DNA from 4 places in the Pseudoduganella sp. R-43 genome. Region 3 is predicted to be linked to each of the others. Evidence: riboswitches for the same ligand, from Rfam matches in the RefSeq annotation. Region 3 holds a riboswitch; each other region holds the start of a gene.
What was found. Region 3 has a riboswitch for cobalamin ahead of ACN9M3_RS01600 (TonB-dependent receptor). Riboswitches for the same ligand answer to the same signal wherever they lie in the genome.
Positions count from the first base shown of each region.

Region 1: it holds a riboswitch for cobalamin, as region 3 does, so the genes downstream of both, ACN9M3_RS29440 (cobaltochelatase subunit CobN) here and ACN9M3_RS01600 (TonB-dependent receptor) in region 3, are expected to answer to the same signal.
Region 2: it holds a riboswitch for cobalamin, as region 3 does, so the genes downstream of both, ACN9M3_RS10225 (TonB-dependent receptor) here and ACN9M3_RS01600 (TonB-dependent receptor) in region 3, are expected to answer to the same signal.
Region 4: it holds a riboswitch for cobalamin, as region 3 does, so the genes downstream of both, ACN9M3_RS30700 (TonB-dependent receptor domain-containing protein) here and ACN9M3_RS01600 (TonB-dependent receptor) in region 3, are expected to answer to the same signal.

Region 1 is NZ_CP183988.1:6,426,862-6,431,917, forward strand. It holds gene ACN9M3_RS29440 (cobaltochelatase subunit CobN) at 1-3,349, opposite strand, end outside; cobalamin riboswitch at 3,390-3,606, opposite strand; gene ACN9M3_RS29445 (hypothetical protein) at 3,757-4,062, shown strand; gene ACN9M3_RS29450 (YkgJ family cysteine cluster protein) at 4,102-4,344, shown strand; gene ACN9M3_RS29455 (YkgJ family cysteine cluster protein) at 4,359-4,619, shown strand; gene ACN9M3_RS29460 (hypothetical protein) at 4,624-5,056, opposite strand, start outside.
Region 2 is NZ_CP183988.1:2,235,990-2,241,045, reverse strand. It holds gene ACN9M3_RS10230 (thiol:disulfide interchange protein DsbA/DsbL) at 1-636, opposite strand, end outside; gene ACN9M3_RS10225 (TonB-dependent receptor) at 753-2,696, opposite strand; cobalamin riboswitch at 2,769-2,964, opposite strand; gene ACN9M3_RS10220 (M1 family metallopeptidase) at 3,049-5,056, shown strand, end outside.
Region 3 is NZ_CP183988.1:342,720-347,775, reverse strand. It holds gene ACN9M3_RS01605 (TetR family transcriptional regulator) at 1-707, shown strand, start outside; gene ACN9M3_RS01600 (TonB-dependent receptor) at 656-2,701, opposite strand; cobalamin riboswitch at 2,776-3,002, opposite strand; gene bluB (5,6-dimethylbenzimidazole synthase) at 3,005-3,658, opposite strand; gene ACN9M3_RS01590 ((2Fe-2S) ferredoxin domain-containing protein) at 3,667-3,999, opposite strand; gene cobJ (precorrin-3B C(17)-methyltransferase) at 3,996-4,997, opposite strand; gene ACN9M3_RS01580 (cobalamin biosynthesis protein) at 4,994-5,056, opposite strand, start outside.
Region 4 is NZ_CP183988.1:6,711,383-6,716,438, forward strand. It holds gene ACN9M3_RS30680 (response regulator transcription factor) at 1-486, opposite strand, end outside; gene cobT (nicotinate-nucleotide--dimethylbenzimidazole phosphoribosyltransferase) at 507-1,541, shown strand; gene ACN9M3_RS30690 (adenosylcobinamide-GDP ribazoletransferase) at 1,548-2,315, shown strand; gene ACN9M3_RS30695 (histidine phosphatase family protein) at 2,306-2,845, shown strand; cobalamin riboswitch at 2,840-3,060, shown strand; gene ACN9M3_RS30700 (TonB-dependent receptor domain-containing protein) at 3,130-4,968, shown strand; gene ACN9M3_RS30705 (FecCD family ABC transporter permease) at 4,988-5,056, shown strand, end outside.

The sequences.
Region 1 (5,056 bases), 720 kb from region 3:
CGCGCTCGCGCCAGGCGCCGGAACGCTCGGTTAGGCGGTTGACGCCGGCGCCGTAAGCGCCAGGAGCGTCACCGAAGATGCGCTGGGCGGCGGCGCGGCCGGCATCGGCCAGCGGCATGCCGCCCGCTTGCAGCGCGCGCACGCGCACCAGCCATTCACGCGCCACGCGGTTGTTCGCTGTCGGCTCGCGGCCCCATGCAGCGCTGGCACTGGCGCCGGTGCTGCCGCTGCCGGCGCCTGCGCTGCTGCCCAGCGGCGCCAGCGCAGCTTCCAGTGCCTCGCGCAATGCAGGCTCCTGCTCGGCGATGCCCGCAGCGGAGGCGGCCAATGACATTCGACCGGCGCGGTCGATCAGGCGAATCAGGTTCGGGTACAGGTCGCGAAACAGGCCGGACGTGGTCACCAGCGCATCGCGCCGCACTGCGCCCGGCACCAGCCGCACATCGTTGACGATGCCGCGCGCATTCCATACCGGCTCGGCGCCCATCATCGCCAGCGCGAACGCCACCATCACGCCTTCATCGCGCACCGCATCGGATGCCCACAGCAGGATGCCTTCGCTGCCCGCATCGGAATGCTCACGCGCCGCAGCCTTGGCCGCCAGGCTGGAGCCCATCTGGTAGCCGATTCTGGTCGGCAGGATATCGCCATCGACCGCATGGAAATTGCGGCCGGTCGGCAGCGCTTCCGGCGAGCGCAGGGGATCGTTGCCCTTGCCCGGTTCGATGAAGCGGCCATCCAGGCCCGCCAGCAGCGCGCGCATTTCATTGAGCGGCGACGCAGCCAGCTTGCGCGCAACCTCAGGATCGTCGATGCCGCCCTTCTTCATCGATTCCAGCATCAGGTCGATGGAGTCCCGCTTCCACGGACGCCCGAAGATGTGCAGGCCGTGCGGCATGAACTTTTCCTGCAGCTTTGTCAGGTAGTGGCCCACTTCGTGCGCCAGCAGGTCGTCGTCGGCCGCGTCGAAGCCGATGCCGCGCACGGCCAGCACGTCGGCCATCGACGCTTCCAGTTCCGCCTTCAGGTTCAGGGCCACAACGCGCTCGCGCATCAGCTGCGCCGCCTTGGCCTTCAGCGTGTCGGAGCTGGCTGCCTCGTAGCTCTCCACAATCTGGCGCAGCGACAGCAGTTCGTCGTACAGCGGCGTGGACGCCAGCGGCGGCGTCAGGTGGTCAACCATCACCGCCAGGCCGCGCCGCTTGGCCTGCGTGCCTTCGCCGACGCCGTCCACGATATAGGGATAGATGCCGGGCAGGTCGCCCGCGATCAGGCTGGGAAAGTCGTCGGCCGAAAGTCCGACCGCCTTCCCCGGCAAGAACTCATAGGTCGAGTGGCGGCCGATATGCACCAGCGCATCGGCCTTGAAGCGGTCGCGCAGCCAGTGGTAGAAGGCCAGGTACTGGTGCGGGGGCGGCACGCTGGTATTCGCATGCAGCAGCTCTTCGTCCACTTCCCAGCCGCGCGGCGGCTGTGGTCCGATGAACACGTTGCCGAACTGGATGCCCGGCACCAGCAGCTTGCCGCTGTCGACCATGATCTTGCCCGGTGCAGGCCCCCAGCCCTTCAAGCCCTCGATGCCGTAGGACGCGACCCGGCGTCGCAGCGGCTCCAGCGCAGCGCAGCGGCGCGGCGCCTTCGCCTGCAGGCAGCCCGCATAGCCATCGGACAGCGCAGCCAGGTCGCGGATCGCCGCCTCGCGCTGCGGATGATCGGCGCCCTCCACCAGGTGCTGCAGTTCCTTGATCACGACTTCCGCCTGCTTGCGGCCGAGTGCCCATTCGCCGGCAGCTTCCGCTTCCAGCACGTCGGCGTGCAAGCGGCCCAGCAGGCCGCTGGTCATTTCTCCCTGCACGCGCGGCGACAGCGTCGCGAACCACTTCGCATAATCGGCGGCGCTGACGCTGTTCACGGAGCCCGCCAGTTCACGCAAGGCGCCGCGGTCCTCAGGCAGGTTGACGCCGTGCGCCATGATGCGGTCAAGCAGCGCTTCCGGCGTGGCCGGCAATTCGCCGACCGTGTAGCCGGCGTCCTTCAGGGCGTGCAGCATGTCGAACAGCGAAGCCGGCACATCAAGGTTGTCGGCGCCGATGTTCTGGCGGCCCGGCGGGTGATTGTAGTACACCAGCGCCACGCGCTTGTCGCGGTTGGATTTGGCGCGCAAGGCCAGCCAGCGCTCGACGCGCGCAGCCAGGCGCTCCGCTTCCGCCGCCAGTACTACCGGCGGGCGATTCTCGATGCCGGTCAGCTTGTCGCGCTGCGGCTCGCCCAGTGCCGCCACCACGATGGGCTGGCCGATGCCCTGCAGCTCGGGTAGCGCCACGCGGTACTGCACCGAATCAGGCGGCAAGCCGTCCGGCGACAAGCGCCATTGCATGGCGGTGCGGTCGGACAGCCGGATCGCCTTGAACAGCGGGATATCGAGCTTCTTGAATGCCTCGCTGACGGCTTCGCGCCCTTCGGCGGCGCCCACCACAAAGTCCTGCAGCACCACCATGGCGGCCGGCACGGCAGGCGCAATCAGTTCCGGCAAGCGCTCAAGCGCCTCGCGCGAGGCGCCGCCCCAGCGCGGCAGCACCTGCACGCATTGCTGGCCAATGCGTTCGACTTGCTTGCAGACGGCATCGGGCACCGTGCCATCCATGTTCGACAGGTCCAGCACTACCACGGTAGGACGCGCCTGCAGGCCTAGCTGCGCCGCCCTGCCCCATGCCGCCGCGTCGTGCAGTTCGCGCTGGCCGGCGCGCAGGCGCAGCGTCGGTTCCGGCTGCGGCTCGGCCAGGGCGCGCGAGGGGTCGAGCAGGTGCGCAAGCAGCGCTGCCGTGTTGTCGCGGCCACCGGCCTGCCAGACCTGGCGCGCAGCCAGCCACTGGCCTGCCGCCGGTCGCGCCCTGGCTGCCTGCAGTGCCGCTTCCGGCGGCTGCTCGGTCGAGAGCTGGCGCAGCGTTTCAGGCGAAAAGCCCTGCAAGCTGCCCTGCCGTCCGCGCGACAGCAGGCTAAGCGTGGCCTCGCCATTCATGGCCAGCACGCTGGCCTGCGGGCGGGCATGGCGCGGCAAGAATTCCTTCAGGCGCCGGGCCGGGTCGCCGAACAGCGATACGGCCAGGATGCTGTCCGCCTGCGCCAGCCACTGGGCGGCTTGCTTGTCGTCGGCCGCCATCCATTGCGCGGGCGTGCGCAACACGATACGGTCCTGGGGATGGCCGGCCAGGTGGCGATGGGCCGCCTCGATGGCGACAGGCGCAGCGCGTTCGGTCACGATGGCAAACAGCACGGCGGCGTTGGCACGCGCGCAAGCGAACGCACATAGCAGGACCACAATGGTCCGGGCAAAGGTAGTGGTAGGCACAGCAGGATTCCGAGCACGCAAAACCACACCCCGGGCTTCGCACAATCAAAAGTGACCGGCCGGTCTTCTGGCTCGCCTTCTTCCTCCGCTGGCCTGGCCTTCCCGTGCGATGCACAGTGGCGTTGGTCAGCTTCGTCCGGCTTACAGCAGCGGGGGCTGCGCCGGACTGGCGCAAGATGGCTATCCCGCGCGGCACCGGCTTCCCGTTTCACCTCCCGGCAGGCTTGCAGGAAGGCACCAATCACATAACGTGCGTCATTCTAACAGACTGCACTTGGCCAACAATCTAGCCAGAAGAGCAACGACTGTTGTTATAAAGATCCACTTCTTAGAAATGATTGGTAATTCGTGAGAATTAGGTATTTACTGCTAAGTACGCGTCAAAGAACGTGTCTGGGAGAGTAAAAATGCATAACAAGACAACATTACAAGTCCTGGCAGCCGCCTCCGGACTTGCGGATGAGCGCATCCAGGAACTCTGGGAAGGGGCCGATATGTATGCCCGTGCCCAGGCTGGGAATCCGGATTCGCCGCGCTACCAGCAAGTGCTGCATGAGCGCATGGCGGCCATGGTCGAACGTGAAGTGGCCAAGCGCCATGCCGCGGACGGCGAGCCCTGGGTGCTGGCTGACGCCCACCTGGGACAGATTGAAGTGTCGCTGTCCGACGCCCTCAAGGCCTTCGGCGGCCGCACGCACCACGTTATCCATTAGCAAGGCAAAGCCGCCCGCACGGCTGTGAACCGCACCCCGATCCCGTGCCGTCCACAATGCGGCGCCTGCTGTACGGCGCCCGCGATCTCCAGCCCGATTCCCGGCATGCCTGAAGGCAAACCGGCAGGCGTGCCCTGCATCCAGCTCGATTCGCACATGCGCTGCAAGCTGTATGGCTTGCCCGAACGCCCCCTCGTGTGCGTGGAATTCAGGGCCGACGAAGCAGTGTGCGGTGAGTCGCGCGAGCAGGCCATGCGCTGGCTGGGTTGGCCGAAGCTGTAAAATACTGGCCCACCATGAGTTTCCAATGCCGCCCAGCCTGTGGCGCCTGCTGCACGGCGCCCTCGATTACGTCCCCGATTCCCGGAATGCCGAACGGCAAACCGGCCGGGGTGCGCTGCGTCCAATTGGGCGACGATAACCGTTGCAAGATCTTCGGCAAGCCGGAACGCCCGGCCTTCTGCGGCGGCCTGCAGCCTTCGGCCGAAATGTGCGGCGAGAGTCGGGAACAGGCGATGACGTGGCTCGCGGTGCTGGAACGCGAAACCTGTCCGTGAGCCGCTAGCGAACGTAGAGCGTTGCGAATGTCGAAGGAATTTCAGCCAGTTCCGCTTCCAGATATGGAACAGTCGCAATGCAAGTGACCCATTCCAGGAATCGATCTTCGCTGAAGTACGATCGAACCACGTCCAGCGTTGCCGTTCGGGCAGCCTCAGGGACAAGCGCCGCTACCGGCGGCGCGCCGCTGTCGTCTACAACCGTCAGCCGGGCCTCGAGACAATGACTCCATTCCCAACCGATGTATGGTCGGGCTTCCAGCGAAAATTCAGATGGCCACCGCATTGTGTCGTTCAGGATCCCATGCGCACCAACCAGCCAGACGACGACCTGCGCGCGCCAGTGCGGTGAGGGGATATCGAACACGGAACGCAGCCAAGGCTCGACTAAAGACTCAGGCAGATATTTCAGGCAGAAGAACATCGAAGCGGAGAAA
Region 2 (5,056 bases), 1.9 Mb from region 3:
CTTGGCTACCAGGTAGTCCGCAACTGCCAGGGCGGCTGCCTGGGACTGGTCTTCCGGCTGGCCTGGACGACCGGCCATTGATGGGGAAGTCACGTAACGGCCATCGATCACCAGGGTTGGCGCACTGTCCACCTTGTACTGGGCGATGATGGTCTCCATGCGCTTCATTTTAGACTCGACGCTGAAGGATTTGTAGACGCTTTCGTACTTGGCCTTGTCGACGCCGGCGCTTACCACCACGGCGGTCACGTCGTCCTCGCGCATCAGGCGCTTGTGCTCTTTGTGGATGGCGTCAAACAGCTTCTGGCTGGCTGGTTCCAGCGTGCCCATGGTTTCCAGGGTGACGTAGGCGCGTGCCAGCACGTCTTTTTCACCGCGGGCAAAGTGGATGCGGCGGAAGTGGATCTTGTCGGCGTTCTGCTTGACCCAGGCCGACATGCGCGGTTCGAGCGCATTGCAGTGCGGGCAAGTGAACATGAAGAACTCGACCACCTCGACCTTTTTACCCTGGGCTTCGGTGCGCACCGGGGTGTCGAGAACCGTATAGTCAACGCCTTGTTTCGGCTCGGCGGCATAGGCGCCGGCAGCGGTGAACATCAGGGCGGCAGAAGCAAGCAGCAGTCGCAGCAAACGCATGGTCATCCTTACAGGTAAATGGTAAACGCCGCGAGATTACCATTTTTTGCGCGCCGTGATCAGCCCCGTGGGCCAAAAAGGCGCCAACGGGGCATTTTTAAGCCTGTTTTAAGCGCTTAAAAGTCGTAGCGTGCCGATACTTTCAGTTGACGGCCACTGTTCGGGTAGATGCCTGCGCGGCAGCTGAATGCTTGGCTGAAATGCTCCTTGTCGAACATGTTCAGCGCGGTCACAGCCAGTTCCCATTGGCCGAACTTGCGCGCGTAGCGGCCATCGACCACGGTGTACGCCGGCATGCGGGCGTCGCAGCTGTTGTCGAAATCGCTGCCGTAGCGCTGTTTGCCGACGCGCTGCACGCCGATGTCGGCGCTCTGGCCGTCGGACGGCAGCCAGGCCAGGCGCACGGTCAGGATGTTCTTCGGCACCAGCGCCAGTTCGCGGCCGGCGTTCGGACCGGAGCGGAACTCGGCATCCACCTGCTGGAAGTGGCCCTGCACCTGCCATTCCGGCGCGAAGCGGTAGCTGCCATCGAGCTCGAAGCCCTTGCGCTGGGTTGGCGCCAGGTTGGTGTTGGCGCCGAACATGCCTGCGGTCGGGTCGTAATAGATCTCGTTGTCCAGGTTGTGGCGGAAAATGCGCGCGTCAAGCTTGGCGGCGCCCTGCGCATAACCAAGGCCGATTTCAACATCGTGCGAAGTCTGGGTTTCCAGCGGCTTGTTGGCCTGCGGAGTGAAGCCGTTCTCGTCGGAGTTGGCGACGCGGTAGCTCTGGCCAATCTTGGCCCACGCTGTCAGGCCCGGCGCGGCAAGCATGCTGCCCTGCACTTCCCAGGCGTTGTTGGCTTGCTTCACGCTGTAGGTGGCGGTGGTGAATGGCACTGGATCGATCGAATCCTTGTCGAACAGTTCGCGGCGCACGCCGGCGGCCAGGCGGAATTGCTGCGGGCCGGAGAACTTCATTTCGTCGCGCAGGTAGAAAGCCTTGCTGCGCTGGCTGGCGTCGGCGGCGGAGAAGGACGCGGTGGTGACGCGGTTCCAGCGGCCGAAGTCAAAGCCGGCGACCAGTTCATTCAGCATGCCGTCGAACTGGCCAAGGTGGCGCACGCGCGGCGAGAACTGGGTCTGCTTCGTGTCGTAGGCGGAGCTGGAAACGCCCCATGGACTGAAGTAAGTGGCTTCCGCTTCCTTCTTGCGATGCGACAGCTCCGCAGCCAGGTCGAAAGCGCCTACCTTGTGCTCCCAGGCGGCGGTATAGCGGTCGCTATCGAGCTTGCCGAAATCGTTCGGGGTCAGGGTCTGGCGCGGATTGGCGTTGAATTGCGCTTCCGTCAGGCTGCCGGCGAAGCGCTGGTCCTGGCGCGCGATGTCGGCACGCAGCGAGAAGCTGCCCACGCCGGTGCTGAACTTCACGCCGCCGTTAAGGCGCGACTGCTTGAATTCATTGTTGTCGCGGTAGTTGTCGGAGCGCTGGTGGCCGGCCGACGCGTCGAAGGCAAAGCCGTCGAAGCCCTGTGCCACGCTGGCGCGCACCTCGCCGCTGTCAAACTGGCCCAGCTCAGTGAACATATTGCCGCTGCGCTCGCCGGCTTGCGGGCGCTTGGTGGTGATCTGGATCACGCCGCCGGTGGCGCCTTCGCCATACAGCACGCTGGCGCCGCCGCGCATGATGTCGATGCGCTCCACCATGTCGATCGGAATGGTGGACAGGGTTGCGCTGGACAGCTCGTTTTCGTTCAGGCGCACGCCATCCAGCACAATCACCACGTTCTGGTCGCTGTTGGTGCCGAAGCCACGCAGGTCGAGGCCGAAGTCGGGGCTGCCGGTCAGGCTCTGGCGGCCGTACACGCCGCCGATCTTGCGGATCGCCTGGTTGACGTCGGACACGCCGGCGCGGCGGATGTCGGCCGCGGTGATGGTGGTGGCGCCGATCGGCAGCAGCGACGGATCGCTGGCGAAGCGGGAACCGGAAACGACAACGGTGTTCGATTGGGCTTGGGCCGCTGCGGCAAAGCACAGGGCAACCGCTGCGGCAACGGCGCAGCGCGAAGTGATGAAGGTCATGGCAAATCAGTAGAAAGAGTATCCGCCTGCGTCCCCGCAGCCGGAATCCACAGAAGACGAACCCTGCGCGGGCGCGCTTCCACCTCCCTGGCCGGTATCCGGGCTGGCAAGACTGACCGGGCCACCTTCCTGCAGCAGCAGTGGCTAATTGGCGCGGCCTGCCGTCTCAATGACGGCGCTTGCGTACCGTTGCGGGGGCAGCACATTGCGTTTCCCGTTTAACTGCCTCCATGAACAGGAGGCGGGCACCAAGGCGCCGCCATTATACGCCGGTTAAAGTTGGCATAAAAGTTTGGCAATCGGCCGCCACCCGGGCTATATTTTGGTGTTGCAAAAAACCCAATGGAGTCTTATGCGCATCACTCACCTTTTGGCCGCGGCCGCCCTGTTGGGCGGGGTCGCGGTCCAGGCCAGCCTGTGGGCCGGTGGCGCGACGTCCGCCACCGTGCCGGAAGCCGGTAGCGGCATCGCACTGGCGCCAGCCAAGGCGGCCGCCGTCATGCAGCCCAGCGCTCCCGGCGCCTGGGGCGGCATCCGCACCGGCCAGGAGGCCACGCTGTCCGACCGCGTGGTGGACTACCAGATCGAAGCCAGCCTGGACCCGGTCAAGCACACCATCGACGGCAAGCAGCGCCTGACCTGGCGCAACCGCAGCGCCGAACCGGTGCGCAGCGTCTACCTGCACCTGTACCTGAATGCCTTCCAGAACGGCTACAGCACATTCCACACCGAGGAGCGCAAAACCGGCAGCGGCATTCGCAACAGCGCCCTGAGCAAAGATGGAGAATGGGGCTACACGGAATTGCGCAGCGTGCAGCAAGGCGGCGCCAAGGTGCCGTGGACTTTCGTGCATCCCGACGGCGGCCCGGCGGCCGACCAGACCGTGGTGCGCCTTGACCTGCCGCAGGCTGTCGCAGCGGGCGCCAGCACCACGCTCGATATCGCCTTTTTCGACCAGCTTCCGCGCGTGATGGCGCGCAGCGGCTACTTCGACAGCTTCCACCTGGTGGCGCAATGGTTCCCCAAGATCGCCGTGCTGGAACTGCCGGGCGAACGGGGCGCCACCGCGGTGCGCTGGAACGCGCATGAATACCACGCGGAATCCGAGTATTACGCGGACTTTGGCAGCTATGACGTCAAGCTCACCGTCCCCAGGGAATATACCGTGGGAGCCACCGGCGAACTGCAGGGCGCCCCGCAGGAAAAGGACGGCAAGCTGACCCACCATTTCGTGCAGGGCGACGTGCACGATTTCGCGTGGACCGCCGACAAGCGCACTGCGGCACCGCTGACCGGCACCTGGACCGGGCCCGGCAGCCCGCAAGTGAAGATCACCGTGCTTTATCCGCCGGAATTCGCATCCAACGCGGCGCCTGCCTTGCAGGCCACCAAGGATTCGCTGGACTACTTCTCGAAGACCCTCGGCCCCTATCCGTACAAAACCGTGACTGTGGTCATTCCTCCGCATAACGCCAGCGAAGCGGGCGGCATGGAGTACCCCACCTTCTTCACTGTCGACAACTTTGCCGGCCTGAAGCCGGGCACGTTCGCATCGGCGGCGCTGGATTTCGTCACCATTCACGAATTCGGCCATGGCTACTTCTACGGCATCCTCGCCAGCAACGAGTTCGAAGAGCCGATGCTGGACGAAGGCCTGAACGAGTACTGGAACCAGCGCATGCTGCGCGATACGGGCCGCAAGGCCTACCTCACGACGCCGTTCCTGCGCGCGATCGGATTTGCGCCCACCATCAAGGGCTTCGAGTTCGAACGCCAGGGCACGCCGCGTGACGAGCCATCCGACCCGCTGGGCCAGAATGCCTATACCCGCCTGCAAGGCATTGGCCCGGTGTATTCGCGCACCACACTGGTCATGCACGACCTGGAAGCGCAGCTGGGCAAGGAAACCATGGAGCGCGCCTTCAAGGAGTATTACCGCCGCTGGAAATTCCGCCACCCAAGCGTGGCTGATTTCCGTGAGACGCTGGCAGAAGTCAGCGGCCAGCGCCAGCTGGTGGAAACCGTCTTCGCGCAGCAGGTCTATGCCACCACGCGCGTGGACGACCGCATTTCCTCCTTCACCAGCGAAGAGGTGCTGCCACTGCCGGGCCGGCAAATGAAGGGCGGCAAGCTTGCCGACTTGAGCGAAGAGCAGGTCGACAAGCACGTCGAACAGCTGCGCGATGCATGGGAAAAGGCCAACCCGGAAGCCAAGCCAGGCACCGGCCCGTTCCCCTACCTGACGCGGGTCACCGTGCGCCGGCGCGGCGCCGATGTCCTGCAGACGCTGGTGGTCACGTTTGCCGATGGCACCAAGGAGACCGTATTCTGGGGCGGCGAACAGCGCTGGCATACCTACG
Region 3 (5,056 bases):
ATTTCATATTCGCGTTCCCAGGACCCGCCATGACCGATAGCAAAAACGCCCGTGTTTCCTCGCGAAGAAGGCCAAAACAGGCCCGCTCAAATGACCTCGTCAGCGCAATTCTGCAGGCAGCTATTCAGGTTTTGGCGAAAGAAGGCGCCCGCCGCTTCACCACAACGCGCGTGGCGGAGCGCGCGGGCGTGAGCGTGGGCTCGATCTACCAGTACTTCCCCAACAAGGCTTCGATCCTGTTTCGCCTGCAAAGCGACGAGTGGCAGCAAACGTCGGCCATGCTGTCGGATATCCTGCAGGATGCAGCGAAGCCGCCGCTGGAGCGCTTGCGTAAGCTGGTGTATGCCTTTGTGCGCTCGGAATGTGAAGAAGCGTCGGTGCGTACGGCCCTGAACGACGCGGCGCCGCTTTACCGCGACGCGCCAGAGGCCATCGAAACCAAAGCCTCCGGCGATCGGATGTTCCGGACTTTTATCGACCAGGTGCTGCCCAATGCCACCAATGCGGAGCGTACCTTGGCAAGCGACCTGGTGATGGATACTCTCAGCGCCGTCGGCCAGCAGTTTTCCCAGGAACCCCGTACCGATAAGGAGATCAAGGCTTACGCTGGCGGCCTGGCCGATATGCTGTGCGCATATCTGGCCGGGCTGGCGGATCAGAACACGGCGCGCAAAGTCAAACGCACCGTGCGCGGTTCGCCGGGGTGAAAGTGGATGTCGGACACGCCTTCTGCCGGTTCGCCCGCGAGGCGTGAGGCGTAGTAGTAGTCGACATCACTCGCCTTGCGGTCAAACAGGTTGAACACGTCGGCCGTCAGCTGCCAGCGGCGGTCGAAGCGATAGCTGGTGCGCAAGTAGGCGATAGCCGTGCTGGACGAGCGAACGCTGTTGTCCTCCATCAGCGGCCGCGGACCGAAATAGCGCAGCTGGAACGCGCCGGACCATGGGCCGATGTCGTTCAGCGTTGCGCCAAACGAAGCCACCTTCTCGACAGCGCCCGGCACACGGTCGCCGGCGGCGTCGAACTCGGTGTAGCGCGCACGCGAATAGGCCAGGTCGAAGTCCAGCAGCAGGTGCTTGGTCGCGGCGTAGTGATTGTTCCACTCGACGCCGGAACGCTTGCTGGCTCGGCTCGGCGCCGTGTCGCCGGCATCGCCGGAAAATACCAGTTCGGACCCGGAACGCAGGCGCCACAGTGCGACCGAGCTTTGCAGGCCGGTCACGAACTCGCTGCGGGCGCCGACTTCCGCACCGCGCGTTTTCACCAGCGGCGTGACAGGATCGACAGGCTCGCGTTCGCGTGGCGACAGGCGTGCCGTGGTACCGCGCGCATCGTTGCTGTGGAAGCCTTCTCCGTAGTTCACAAAGAACTCCGTCTTGCTCCAGGGCCCGAGCACAAGGGAGATCTTGGGTGATGCAATGTGATCGTTCACCTTCCCGCTGTTCTCCGCGATAGAGCTGCCGACATTGAAGCGGTAGCTGTCGTAGCGGACGCCGGCAATGGAGCGCAGCCAGTCCGTCCACTGCACTGTGTTCTGGAACCATGCGGCCATGCTCGCTTCGGTAACACGCGATTCGGCGATCGGGTGCCGCACCTGCTGCTGCGTCGTTGCGTACAGCCCGACTGGCGCAATGCGGTCGAAGCGCCCCTGCACGCCGATGTTGTTCTCCATCGAGCGTTGGCCGAGTTGACCGAACCAGGTTTGGGTCAGGTCGAAACCCGTCATCTTGCGGCGTTCCGTCTGCAGCACCTGGTCGCCGTTGACCGGATCGTCGAGGAAATAGGTGACGTCGTTGTACAGCGAGAGATCGTTGCGTACCAGATAGGCGTGCGCCTCCGTCAGCGTGTCGCCCGCGCGCTTGCGCCACTCGGCGGAAAGGCTGTAGCGCGCGGTGCGGCCGCCGTCGCTCGGATCGGCCGCACCGAATTCATCCAGCCGTCCGTCCTGTACCGCGCGCAGCGGGATCTGGCTGGTCGCGTGCCAGCCGGCCTTGTACGCCATGCCGGTAATGCTGAAACGCTCCGCGCTGTTGCCCGAACTGTATCGCAGCACACCCGTCGATTTGTGGAACGCTTCCGGCATCTGCCAAGGGCCGTCGTTGTGGCCGAAATCGAGTGCATACAGCAGGTTGCCGTTGCCAACCTCGGTGGAATTCGCCACTACGCCGCGGCGATAGTTATCCGCGCCGACGGTCAGCGATGCAAAATTTTCGTTCAGCTTATCAGACAGGCCCATATGCGCGGCGCCGGCCGATGCAAAATCGCCTTCGTCTGCGTAATAGGGGCCTTTGCGGTAGCGGATGCGGCCAACCAGTTCTGGAATCAGGAAATTCAGGTCCGTATAGCCCTGGCCGTGGCCGTGCGTGCGCATATTGACCGGCATGCCGTCGACGAAGGTGGCGAAGTCGGTACCGTGGTCCAGGTTGAAGCCGCGCAGGTAGTACTGGTTCGCCTTGCCGTCGCCGCTGTGCTGGGTGACGATCATGCCCGGCACGAATTCAAGGATCTCGCCGGGCCGCAATGCAGGCCGGTTGGCGATCAGTGCCGAAGTGATGGTTCCTTCGCTGGCAGCGTCGGAAGTGCGAATGCCATTGTCATAGTGATGGCCAACGACGTACACCCTGGCTGGTGTCTCTTGCTCTTGTGCCTGCGCGACAGCGCACAAGGCCCCCGCGACCATGGGGATCAGTTTCTTTTTCATTATGGATGTTTGAATCGGCAATCCCGCCCACCTCCCCGTGAGCGCGACCGAACAGCGCGCGCATCGTCGCCGATGCGTGCACCACCTGTCTGGCCGGTATCCGGGCTGGCAAGGCAAACCGTCTTGCCTTCCCATGCTTGCGCACAGTGGCTTGTGTAGACGGCCTTCGTTGGAGAACGATGCTTGCTTACCGTTGCGGGGGCAGCACACCCTGGCCTGCCGGCTGAACCAGCACGGCCATGTGTTTCCCGTTTAACTGCACGCTTGAACGCGCGCGAGGCACCAAACGGCGGCGATTATACGCTATGCACTGTTGTTATCCTGCCACCTGTCGGTATAAACCAGGTCGGCCAGCTTGCCGCGCATGGCCCATCCTTCGAGTTCCAGCATCGGCTTGGGATAAAAGCCGGCGACGTGCCCGAGGCAGATGATGGCGACCGGCTTGCCGCCTTCAGGAATGCCCAGCAAGGCAGCCAGCTTGAGCGGGTCGAACAGCGAGACCCAACCCATGCCAAGGCCTTCCACGCGGGCGGCCAGCCACATGTTCTGGATAGCGCAGGCTGCCGAGGCCAGGTCCATTTCGGGCAAGGTGCGGCGGCCGAAGATGTGCTTTTCGCGATGGTCCATCAGGGCTGCCACCAGCACTTCGCCGCAGTCACGGATGCCTTCGACCTTCAGCCGCATGAACTCTTCGTTGCGGTCGCCAAGAGCGGCGCCGGTGGCCCGGCGCTCTTCGTCAACCAGCCGATACATCTGCTCGCGCAGCTCGGGGCTCTCGATGCGGATGAAGCGCCAGGGCTGCATCAGGCCGACACTTGGCGCCTGGTGGGCCGCTGCTAACAGGCGCATGAGGAGGTCTTCATCGATTGCACCAGGTACGAAGTGGCGCACGTCGCGCCGTTCGGCAATTACACGATAAACGGCATCAATCGCTGCCTGGTCAAAACTGCTTTGCACTTCTACTCTCACTGTTGATGGAACACGATTTCCTCAACGGCCTGTCCATTGCACAGGTGCTGGTCGATGATGCGGTCCATGTTCTCGGGAGTGACATTGTAGTACCAGGTGCCGTCCGGCTGGACGCAGACGATCGGGCCGCCCTTGCAGGCCGCAAAGCAGCTTACCCGGCTGCGTTTCACGCGCAGCTCGCCCTCATTCAGCCCCGCGGCCTTGAACTTGTCGCCCAGGCTGTCGAACAGGGCCTGCGACTGGCCGTCGGCAGTGCAGCGCGGGCCGGTGCAAATCAGCAGGTGGCGGTGGTAGCTGCTGATCTTTGGTTTTACCGGGGTGTCGCTCATGCTTCGCTCCCTTCCGCTTCGGTGCTGGTCTCGGCTTCCCACGGCTCGTCGAGCGTGGCGCGGATATAGTCGGCGGGCAGTCGGTACTGCGCTGCCAGTTCTTCAATGCTGGCACCGGCTTCGTGTTCGGCGCGCAGCGTATCGAGCCATCCCAGCAGGCCTGTCGACAGGGAACGGCCTGCACGCTCACCTTCGCGCGTCGCGCCACCCTCTTGCATGTCGTACTTGTTGGCGTAGCCGCGCGGCGTTACCATCAGGCCGTTGCGCACGAAGGTGTTGCTGTTGCCAATCAGGACAGTGCTGAGCATGCCAATGTCGGCGTCGGCCATGCTGTCGAGGGTGGTGAAGACAATATTTTCGCGGCGGCGGTAGGCGCTCTTGACGATGGCAACTGGTGTGTCGGCACGGCGGTGGCGCAGGAACAGTCGCTGCGCTTCGACGATCTGGCGTGTGCGGCGGCCGCTTTTCGGGTTGTACAGCGCCACAACGAAGTCCGCCATCGCCACCGCATCCAGGCGGCGGGCAATGGTCGGCCAGGGCGTCAGCAGGTCGGACAGCGAAATCGCGCAGAAGTCGTGGGTCAGCGGTGCGCCGACCAGGGCCGCGCAGCTGTTCAGGGCCGATGCGCCGGGGATGATCTCCACTTGCACCGGGTCTTCCGGGGTCCAGCCGGACTGGAACAGCACTTCGTAGGTCGGACCGGCCATGCCGTATACGCCGGCGTCGCCGGACGAAATCAGGGCCACCTTCTTGCCGGCGCGCGCGGCTTCGAGTGCGCTGACGGCGCGGTCCAGTTCTTCCGTCATCGATTTGCGGATGATCTCCTTGCCTTCAATGAGGTCGGCCACCAGCTTGATGTAGGTGACGTAGCCGATCACCACGTCCGCCTCGGCGATAGCGTCGCGGGCGCGTTGCGTCATGTGGTCCACGCTGCCGGGACCAATCCCGACCAGCATGATCTTTCCCGCAGAAGCAGGTTGTTCGAATGGAGCGTTCATGGATTCTTCCTTGCGATTGAGACGGTGACATTGCGGTTGTCCACGCCTCGGAGTTTGAA
Region 4 (5,056 bases), 430 kb from region 3:
TTTGAGGATGGTATAGCCGGTGCGGGTCAGCCCCAACGGGCGTCCGGCGCGGCGCACCTCGTAATTGACAGTATCGAAAGTCAGGTCGCCGAACTGCAGCACCGGCGCCGCTGCCTGCACGCCGCGGGCGCGCCGCACCAGGGCGCGCAGCCGGATTTCCAGCTCCACCAGTGAAAAAGGCTTGACCAGGTAGTCGTCGGCGCCGCTCTCGAAGCCTGCGACCTTGTCTTCCAGCGTGTCGCGCGCGGTCAGCATCAACACCGGCGTGGCCTTTCCGAGCTCGCCGCGCAGCTTGCGGCACAGCTCCATGCCGTTCAGGCCGGGCAACATCACGTCCAGCACCACGGCGTCGTATTCATGCTCGGTTGCCAGCGCCAGCCCACCGTAACCATTGGCTGCCGTATCCAGTACGTAGCCCTTGGGCTCGAGGAAGCCGTACAGGTTGGCGACAATATCCTTATTGTCTTCAATGATAAGTATGCGCATACGGGCATTATAATTCCGCGATGACCATCCCACACATCACCCCACTCAAAGACGAAGCGCTCGCGGCCCGGCTGGATAGCGCCATCAACAACAAGACCAAGCCACTGGGCAGCCTGGGAGCGCTGGAGGCGCTGGCACACAAGGTCGGCATGATCCAGCAGACCACCAGCCCGCAACTGAGCGAGCCTGCCATCCTGGTGTTCGCGGGCGACCATGGGGTGGTGGCGGAAGGGATTTCCGCCTTCCCGCAGGATGTGACCTGGCAGATGGTGGAGAACTTCCTGGCCGGCGGCGCCGCCATCAATGTCTTCGCGCGCCAGAACGGCTGCGCGCTGAAAGTGGTGGATGCGGGCGTCAAGCATGATTTCGGGACGCGCGAAGGCCTGGTTAACCGCAAGATCGCCCCAGGCACCGCCAATTTTGCGCAACAGCCGGCCATGTCGGTGCAGCAGTGCATGGAGGCGATCGAGTGCGGCATGGACCTGGTGGCCGAGCTGCCGGGCAATGTGCTGGGCTTCGGCGAAATGGGGATCGGCAATACCACCGCCGCCGCCGCGCTGATGCATCGCCTGACCGGCATTCCGGTCGCCGATTGCGTTGGTGCCGGCACCGGCCTGGCGCCGGAAGGCGTGCTGCACAAGCAGCACGTGATCGAAGCCGCCATGGCCCTGCACGCCGATGCGCAGGGCGGGCTGCAGGCGCTGGCTGCTTTCGGCGGCCTGGAAATTGCGATGATGGTCGGCGCCATGCTGAAGGCAGCCGAACGGCGCATGGTGCTGCTGGTTGACGGCTTTATCGTCACCAGCGCCCTGCTGGTCGCGTCGCGCGTGCAGCCGGCGGTGCTGGATTACTGCGTGTTCTCGCATTGCTCCGACGAGAATGGCCACAAGCGCATGCTGGACTTCCTTGGCGGCCGCCCGCTGCTGAACCTCGGTTTGCGCCTGGGCGAAGGCACAGGCGCCGCGCTGGCCGTGCCGCTGCTGCATGCCGCCGTCAACTTCCTGAACCAGATGGCGACTTTCGAGTCGGCCCAGGTCAGCGAGAAGTCCGAGTAAGCGCCCATGCAGCAGTTGCGCCTGTTCTTCATCGCACTGCAATTCTTCACGCGCCTGCCTATTCCTCGCTGGGTCGGTTTCGAGCCGGCCTGGCTGCACCATGCCTCGCGCTACTTCCCTGCCGTGGGACTGGTGGTGGCGGCGATTGCGGGCGGAGTGTACGCGGCGGCGGCGCTGGTGCTGCCGCCGCTGCTTGCCGTGCTGCTTTCCACGGCCGCCGGCATCTATGCCACCGGAGCCTTCCACGAGGACGGTTTTGCCGATAGCTGCGATGGCCTGGGCGGCGGTCACACGCGCGAGCGCGTGCTGGAGATCATGAAGGATTCGCGCATCGGCGCGTATGGAGCCATCGGCATCGGCCTGATGCTGGCAACCAAGGTGGCGGCGCTGGCCAGCATGCCGAAGCTGGCGGTGCTTGGCGCCCTGCTGGCGGCCCATCCGCTGTCGCGCCTCATGGCCTGTTCGCTGATCTGGCGCATGGAGTATGCGCGCGCGGAGGGCAAGGCCAAGCCGCTGGCGCAGGAAATGCGCGGCGGCGAGTTCGCCATCGCGACGCTGACGGCCGCGCTGCCCGCGGCGGGCGCGCTGGTCGTGGGCTGGCTGCCGCCGGCTGCATTGGGCGCCGGCCTGGCCGGCATGCTGCTGGCGACGCTCTGCCTGGCGCGCAAGTTCCGGCAACGCCTGGGCGGCTATACCGGCGACTGCCTTGGCGCTGTCCAGCAATTGACCGAAGCCGTGTTCTACGTCGCGGCACTGGCTTGCATGTGGAACTGATCCTCGTCCGCCATCCGCAGCCCGATGTCGCGCCCGGCCTGTGCTACGGCAGCAGCGACATTCCGGCAGCAGCGGACGCCCTGGCCGCCGGCCACGCCGCCCTGGCGCCGCAACTGGCCAGCGCCCTCGCCCGCGGCTACCGCCTGTACTCCAGCCCCCTGCGGCGCTGCACGGCCCTGGCCTCCCTGCTGGGCGCCTTCACGTCCGACCCGCGCCTGGTGGAAATGGATTTCGGCGCCTGGGAGCTGCGCAGCTGGCCCGACGTCGCGCGCGCCGAGGTCGATGCCTGGGCCGCCGACCTGCTCGATTACCGCCCTGGCGGCGGAGAAACCGTGCGCGAGGTGGCGCGCCGCGTGCAGTCCTTCCTCGATGAGTTGCAGCACGACGCCATTGTCGTCTGCCACGCCGGCACCATGCGCCTGATGGCGGCCATCGCCGCCGGTGAGCCCTTGCAGCAGGCGGCCGCCAGGCCAAACCACATCAAGTATTGCGGGATCCTTCGCTTGTCCTGGCCAGCCAAGTCCGTATAATGGCGGGGTTTTGGTGCCCGCAATCGAATTCTCGAATGCAGTTAAACGGGAAACACGGCGCTGTCCCTGACAGCCAACGTGTGCTGCCCCCGCAACGGTAAGCAAGTGCCGCCTTCAATGTGCGGCAGCGACCTCCCGGCCACTGTGCGCAAGCATGGGAAGGCCAGGCCGCCAGACTTGCCAGCCCGGATACCGGCCAGACCAGGTGGGAACGCGCCCTGCGCCCGTTCCTGTTCATGCCGGCTTACGGGGACGTGGGCCGGCGGCTCGTTACGAAAGTTGTCATGTCCTTTCCCCTTACCCGGCAAGCGGCCATCGCGTCGCTGGCACTGGCCGTTGCCGCACCTGCCGTCGAAGCACAAACCCAGGCTGCCGTACTGAATTCCGTGCTGATCACCGCCACCCGCACGCCGCAAGCAGCACGCGACATCATCAGCGACACGCTCAGCATCGGCCCAGAGGAAATCGCGCGCAGCGGCGCCGGCTCCATCACCGAACTGCTGCAGCGCCAGCGCGGCATCGAAGTGAGCCGCAACGGCGGACCGGGCACCAATGCCAGCGTGTTCCTGCGCGGCTCCAACGGCAACCAGGTCATCGTCCTGATCGACGGCGTACGCATCGGCTCCGCCAGCAGCGGCGCGGCCGCCTGGAATGCCATTCCGCTGTCCGCCGTCGACCATATCGAAGTCGTGTACGGCCCGTTGAGCACCCTGTACGGCGCCGATGCCATCGGCGGCGTGGTGCAGATCTTCACGAAGAATGGCCACGGCAGCCCGGCGATCGATGCCGGCGTATTGGCAGGCACTTACGGCACCCGATCCGGCACCGCAGGCATTGCCGGCAGCGCCGGCGCCTTCAACTATGCCCTCAGCGCGGGCAAGGAACGCTCCGGCGGCTTCTCCGCCACACTGCCGGCCAGCTCCAGCTACAACAGCGATGACGACGGCTACGACCGCAAGCACGCCAACGGCCAACTGGCCTGGCAGGTCGCGCCCGGCCACGAGCTGGGCGTGCAGTTCCTGCATAGCGACCAGGAAGCGGATTACGATAGCGGCACCAAGGTGCGCGCCTGGAGCACGCAGAAGCTCGACACCGCCGCGCTTTACTCGCGCAACCGCCTGAGCGACGCCTGGCAGATGACGACGCAAGCCGCGCAATCGCGCGACAAGTCCGGCAGCTTTGCCGCCACCGCCAGCCAGATCGATACCAAGCAGACCCAGTTCAGTTGGCAGAACGATATCGCGCTGGGCACCGACAGCCTGCAGCTGCTGGCCGAACACCGCAAGGAAGAAATCGAATCCAACACCGCCGCCCTGGTGCGTGAGCGCAGCACCACTTCCTGGGCCGCCAGCTACAACATGAAGCGCGGCGACCACCTGCTGGCCGCCGCCGCCCGCAACGACGACAGCTCGCAGTATGGTTCGAAGAGTACCGGCTCGCTGGGCTACGGCTACCGCATCACGCCGGGCCTGCGCGTCAACGCCAGCTACGGCACCAGCTTCCGCGCGCCGACGTTCAATGAGCTGTACTACCCCGGCTACGGCCTGCCGGCCAATCGCCCGGAAGAAGGCCGCAACCGCGAAATAGGCGTCCACTTCGAACAGGGCGGCACAGCGCTGGGCGCCGTGGCATACCGCAACAAGCTGACCGACCTGCTGGTGAACATCGCCCCTTGTCCGCTGCCCGGCTTCCGCTTTGGCTGCGCCTACAACGTCAACCAGGCCACGCTGGAAGGCATCTCCCTGTCGGCACGCCAGCAGCTGGGCAGCAATTTCACGCTGTCCGCGAGCGCCGACCTGCAGAACCCGCAGGACGACATCAGCGGCAAGCTGCTGGTGCGCCGCGCCAAGCGCCACGGCAACCTAGCGCTGGAATATACTGCGGGCAGCCTGAGTACCGGCGCCGAGTGGCAGCTTTCCGGCTACCGTTTCGACGATACGGCCAACCGCAACCGCCTGGGCGGCTACGGCTTGCTGAACCTGTATGCGGCCTGGGAATTCGACCGTTCCTGGACTGCCACCCTGCGCTGGAACAACGTGGCCGGCAAACACTATGAACTGGCGCGCAATTACGCCACCGCCGGTTCCACCGTGTATGCCGGCCTGCGCTTCAGCTACAAATAAATGAGATAAGCTGCCCGCTATGCATCCACTTTCCGCCAACCTGCGCATGCGCGCCGTCACCGTCATCATCCTGCTGGTGCTGTTATCG